Regions from separate parts of the Holdemania sp. 1001302B_160321_E10 genome, predicted to be linked through region 1. Evidence: a T-box and tRNA genes for the amino acid it is inferred to sense, from the RefSeq annotation. Region 1 holds a T-box; the other holds one or more tRNA genes.
The links. The T-box of region 1 lies ahead of thrS (threonine--tRNA ligase). A T-box ahead of a tRNA ligase gene usually reads a tRNA of that ligase, here a tRNA-Thr.
Positions count from the first base shown of each region.

Region 2: it has a tRNA-Thr gene. The T-box ahead of thrS (threonine--tRNA ligase) is inferred to sense a tRNA for this amino acid. The anticodon was not compared.

Region 1 is NZ_JADNEM010000013.1:30,648-33,741, reverse strand. Features, by position in the region: gene thrS (threonine--tRNA ligase) at 1-1,241, opposite strand, end outside; T-box leader at 1,287-1,493, opposite strand; gene I2D94_RS09445 (hypothetical protein) at 1,569-2,309, opposite strand; gene I2D94_RS09440 (hypothetical protein) at 2,370-2,882, opposite strand; gene I2D94_RS09435 (aspartate dehydrogenase domain-containing protein) at 2,945-3,094, opposite strand, start outside.
Region 2 is NZ_JADNEM010000004.1:155,966-159,059, reverse strand. Features, by position in the region: gene dapD (2,3,4,5-tetrahydropyridine-2,6-dicarboxylate N-acetyltransferase) at 1-290, shown strand, start outside; gene I2D94_RS03845 (CBS domain-containing protein) at 335-1,039, shown strand; gene I2D94_RS03840 (hypothetical protein) at 1,275-1,448, opposite strand; tRNA gene I2D94_RS03835 (tRNA-Thr) at 1,910-1,985, shown strand; gene I2D94_RS03830 (hypothetical protein) at 2,249-2,749, shown strand.

The DNA of each region.
Region 1 (3,094 bases):
CTGTCCGTTAAATGGAAGTCCAGCTTCGGTCCGTAGAACGCGCCGTCGCCCGGATTGATCTTGCAGGCCTTGCCCGCTGCATGACACGCCGCTTCCAGCGCCGCCTCCGCTTTATCCCAGATTTCAATCGATCCGATATATTTCTTTTCCGGCCGTGTCGACAGCTCGATTTCATAGCTTAAGCCAAACACCGAATACACACGGTCGATGAAATTGATCAGACGGACGACTTCGCTCTCGATCTGATCCTCGCGCATGAAGATATGCGCATCGTCCTGAGTGAACGTTCTGACGCGGAACAATCCGTTCAAGGCACCGCTGGCTTCGTGACGGTGGACCTGTCCCAGCTCGCCGACGCGCAACGGCAGATCCTTATAGGAATGCAGACCATTTTTATACACAAGCATTCCGCCCGGACAGTTCATCGGCTTGATCGCAAACTCACGGTCGTCGATCATCGTCGTATACATGTTTTCCTTGTAATTTGCCCAGTGTCCGCTCAGCTCCCACAATTCCTTGGAAAGCATGATCGGCGTCTTGATGAACTGATAGCCTTCCTTGGTGTGTTCTTCATACCAGTAGTTTTCCAAAACGTTGCGCAGGATCATGCCGTTCGGTAAAAAGAACGGGAACCCCGGGCCATACTCGCTCATCATAAACAGATCCAGCTCACGGCCTAATTTCTTATGATCGCGCTTCTTCGCTTCTTCCAGGAAATTCAGATAGTTCTGGACTTCCTCGTCGGTATCGAAGCAGATGCCGTAAACCCGCTGCAACATCTTGTTGTTGGCATCGCCCTTCCAGTACGCGCCGCTGACTTTCAGCAGCTTGAAATGCTTCAGCTCCTTGACGCTCTCAACGTGTGGGCCGCGGCACAGATCGGTGAAATCCCCCTGGGAGTAGCAGCTGATCACCGTATCGTCTTCGTCCATGTGCCCGATCAGATCGAGCTTGTACGGATCGTCCTTGAACATCTCCAGCGCTTCCGCTTTCGAGATTTCATGCCGGACAATACGCTTGCCATCCTTGGCGATCTTCTTCATTTCTTTTTCAATCTTCGCCAAATCTTCCTCATGCAGCACATCATCACCCAAGTCGATGTCGTAGTAGAAACCGTCGGTAATGACCGGTCCAACCCAGAATTTTGCGTGCGGATACAGATGTTTGACAGCCTGCGCCAACAAATGCGCACAGCTGTGGTTGAGCACATGCAGATGCTCGTCTTCTTTGATGTTGATCATAGTTCCTTCCTCCTGTTTTTCTAAGACCACAAAAAAACGCCCTTGATTAAGGACGTTGTTCAACGCGGTACCACCTTATTTCCTGTTTCTTCCATGAAACAGGCACTCAAGCTCAATAACGATGAGAATCGTCGCTTTTTCAAAAGCGATACTCGCAGGCGGTAACCGTTTCCCTTTTCAGCTTCCTCGCACCTTCCGGAAACCTCTCTGATCCAAGTTCTGAAACGATCATGTCCTGGTCTTTGTATGTACCTCTTTTATACACCGGTTTTCCTGCCTTGTCAATGGAAATGAATTTTTTCCAGAAATTCAGAACGATGACCGGGTTTAAGGCTGCACCCAGGTCGTTTGGTCGATCTGTGAAAAATCAACCTGGATATGCAGCTGATCCAGCGTCATCGACAAATCGCCGGAAAGCTCCTCCGTTCCGCCGCTGTCCAGCGTTAAGCGGACGGGTTCCCCGGTTTCCTCCTTTACCGCGAACCGAACAGTCAGCGTTTTTTGACTTTCGATCATCGCGGCAATCGGATCTTCCAGACCCCATTCTTTGAAATAAGCTGCGGCCGTAACTGCATCCAGCGTCAGACTGACCTCGGCACAGCGGACGTTCCCGATCGTTTCCTGCATCGACCAGCGGCCGGCTTTCAAAACAGCCAGAATGGCTTTCCAATCCGGCAAGGCTGGTTCGGCCCCCGGCTGATCAACCCATTGTTTCTGATTCAGATCATATTTTTGCCAGCGGTCCTCTTGCCAGCACCATTGAGCTTGAACATGCAGCGGAATCTGAAGCACGCCGCTGCCGCCCTGCCAGCGCAAATCCAGATTGACTGCGGGTTCTTCCATCCGTCCCTGCAGCACACCCTGTCCGGCAACATGATAGGGCAGCCATAGATAGCGGTTGCCAGCCTTGCCTTCAGCCTCAATCGTGATGTCTGCGGTCACGGATTCCATCGTCGTCAGCGCCCGGCTCGTCTTGGCCAGAATCCACAGCTGATCCAGCCAGCCGCAAGCGCTCAGCATCACCATCATCGCAAGCAATGCGACGATAAAGCTTCCTTTTCTGCGCATCGTCATCCCTGCCTTCTGCTTTCTGCTTTCATTATATCACGGGAAAGAAAAGGCAGAGTCTTATTGACCCTGCGTTGTGGAATTGCGGTATTGCGAATAGATTTCCTTCAGGTCTTCGATCATTTCCTTACTGTCGTAGATCAAAGCTGTATTGCCGTTGACATACGCGTAGTATTCGGTTTCCTGACCGTTAGCGTTGACCTTCATCCGGCCGTTCTGACTCGCATAGTTCAGCATTTTCTGACTTTCCTCGTTGGCTGGATCAAAACGATAAAGGTAATAGACCTGATCGTTGTATTGAAATGAGGTGCCTTCCAGTGCGTTGAAATCCGTGTTTTCAATCGGTGTCACCTGGTTGAAGGTGTAATTGTTATTCTGGAAGTGATCCAGAACATCCTGAATACTGGCAATCGGTTCCACCGTTTCCGTCGGTGTCATCGAGCTTTCCGGCGAGGTCGAAGGGGTCATCGACGGCGTGGGTGTGGCTGAATTGTTGTTTCTGCTGCAGCCGCCCAAAATCAAAGTAAATCCCAAGCAGACCGCAGCGTACCGCAGAATTGTTTTTTTCATCATTAATTCCTCCTGCCAGTATTCTCGGCGTTTTTTTCCGATTTATACCTGCCGGGAAGGAAAAACTACTGGAACTGAATCGGGGAAGCGATGTTGTTGAGCAAAGCCACAACGCTGTATCCGGCGATCGCGCTGGTGCGGGAATAGATCGCAATTTCCGCCTTGATTTCCTCACCTTCCACCCGGATCGTATGGGTATCACCGATAAAGCCCGG
Region 2 (3,094 bases), on a different contig from region 1:
GCCGGCGCTGCCACATCGGCGCCGGGGCTGTTGTAGCGGGGGTGCTGGAGCCGGCTAGCGCGGAACCGGTGGTGATTGAGGACGACGTTTTGATCGGCGCTAACGCCGTGATTCTGGAAGGGGTGCGGATCGGTCAGTCCGCGGTGATCGCCGCCGGGGCGGTCGTTACGGAAGATGTGCCGCCGGGATGGCTGGCGGCTGGCGTTCCGGCCCGTCTGATCAAGCGAAAAGACGAACAAACCCGGAAAAAAACTGAAATTGTGGAAAAGCTGAGGGATAGTTCGCGGTGAAAACGGAAAACCTGATATAATAGAGTTCATCAGGAGGGTTTTCCATGGATAATGCACAGCGGTTTCTGAACGCGTTCGCGATGATCGAAAAGCAGTTGAAGCAGATCACCGGCGTCACACGGTATTCGCGTTTTTATCAGTTGTTGAACCAGGCGTCCCGCAGCAGCGGGTTAGTCCGCAAGTATGAAATGGAGCTGCAGGAATATGCCGATCTGCGCAATGCGATCGTGCACCAGCGCTCCGACGAGGGACATATCATCGCGATTCCCATCGACGAGGTCGTTACGGAAATTGAGGAGCTGGCGCGGAAAATCTGCGAACCGCCGCGAGTCAGCGCACATTTTCTCAAGCCGGTGAAAATCTGCGATCCCCAGACGGAAATCCGGGAAGCGGTAGATATCATGGAAACGATGGGCTCCTCCAAGCTGCCGGTCTATGCCCAGGGCGGATTTCACGCGCTGTTAACGATGGAGATGATCGCCCGCTGGACGCTGCACCAGAGCCGTACGAACAAACCGCTTTCCGGTGTGGTCAGCGATTGTCTGTATTTTAAGGATAAAAAAGAGCGGGTTCTGTTTCTGCCCCGCACGGCGGATGTCACCGAAGCACAGGATTTGTTTGAGGCAAGCCTGCACCGCGGCGTCAGCATTTCGGCAATCCTGATCACAGAGTCCGGAAGTGCTCATCAGAAGCCGATCGGGATCATCACGGTCGCCGATCTGCCGCTGTTGTATGAGCTGGATAAATAGGGGAACGGAAGGGGAACGATGAACTCCCCTTTTAGTTTAGCCAGCATCATGATTTCCTTGTTTCAGCCGGCAAGAATAGACAGGCTTAACAGAATAATAGCGAGTAGGCCAATCTCATCGCTGAATTGAATAAATGTACTCAAGAAGAGAAGGAAAAGGTTGAAATTCCATCCGGAATGCCTATACTCAAGGTGTAAGGTATTGCTGAAAGGCGGCACCCGTCAACCGCTATCTCTTACGAGCATGGCGGCAGACAGATGAGCGCTGAATCACTTGGGGAGTAGTTGCAGCGCTTTTTTTTTGCCCCTATAATTTTTAAGCGGCATTCAATCACTTTGATCGTGCATTCGATCAAGGGCAATACAACTTTCAAAATTACAGCATCGAAAAGTTCCAGGAAATGTTCCATAGAATTGCCCTCCTTTGACGACAGATGACAAAAATCTGTCGGTTTGAATTGAATTGGAAAAGACCAAAAGTCGACTCTATTCGGACGGGCATCCGCGGTTCAACAAAACCCTGCCCTAATAAGATTGCGGAAAAGTTAAAATTCCTCTCTAAGAAAATGATGAAATTGTTTTTCACAAAGCAATTAAAGTTTCCTTTTCGGGTCCAGTTTTCATTTTCACTGTGTTCTTTTTAATCCTTAAATGAAGTCGAAAATTGTTGCTTGAAGGAGAGAAGGATCAGAAGTTTGTTGTTTCTGACCGCGATTCAGTGTAGAATCCAAGCTCACAACAAGTTTTCTTAATCCGAGGATCTCAGCGAACAAATTTTCTCGCAGTTTTTCCAGTGAGGAGTAACAAAAGTTGCGAATAAAATGCTAAAAAAACTTGACAGAAGGACACAGTTTTTATAAACTATATTTACGCCGACTTAGCTCATCCGGTAGAGCAACGCACTCGTAACGCGTAGGTGGTAGGTTCAAGTCCTATAGTCGGCACCATGAGAAAAGGATATCCCGTTGAGAAATTCAGCGGGATTTTTTTATGCTTTTCATTCAAAACAACGGAACTTTGATACAATAGAATTAATGAAGAAGCAGATAGAAGAAGCGGCAGGGGAAGAAAAATGGTCAATAAGAAACTGTTAGAAATCGGTGATCGGCTGGGAATGAAATATCCACAGATAGAAATGTTAAATAATGAGTTCAGACGGGATTTCAGATTTTTAATTTTTATGCTCTTCATGGCCGGAGTTCTTTTCTATATGAATGTTGTTGGGCAGAAAGCGCCGCAGGTGTTGTCGATGGCGGATCTTGGCTATACTGAGGAAGTTGTGGAAAGTAAACAGGTGAACACGGATGGCCGCAATGATCAGCGGTATCGGCTGAGCCTTAACGGTTGGGATGATGGGGCAAAAATACGAATCCATATAAATTTGGAAATTATTGATTTCGCAGAAGAAAACGATCCGATCGCAGGCTTTGCCCGGGAAAGCGGTCTTCCTTGTTCAGCGAAATCCTGTTCATTGGCAGCGCTGGAAGGTCTGGTTATACTGGATGCGGACGTCTGGAACGCGGACTTTGCGGCTGCCAAGCTCAATCCCGACACGGATCCCCCGCTCCAGACAGATTACAGAAATACGATCTATCTTCTGAAATCCAACAGGATGATCTCGTTCAGCTATGATCAGCCGATTGCGTTTACGGAAGCGAAGCGCAGGGTTATCACCGCGATGTTTGCAGAGCGGAACTTATTTGATCACTGAAGAAGCTCGGATCCCCTTTGCAATGAAATGTTTGCATGCGCAATTCGTCGGTCCCGGGTTCAAGTCCTGTGTCTGGCTGACTGTCAGCTTCATTGGATGATGAAAATGAGGCAAGCGAAAGACCGATTATAAAAAATGAAGGACAGAGAAGAGTAAACCGTGTATAATAAAAGTAATCCATAACTCAGCACTTTTGAACCGACGACGGAATGACTGTGATCAGAAAAACCGGTAAGGAGTTTAAAAATGCCATAAAGAAAATCATTTTCGAATAACGTGAAATAAGCCTGGAAACAGTGCGTTTTTCTGTTGTCTGATCAAGCGTTCACGGCGGCGGATCATCGG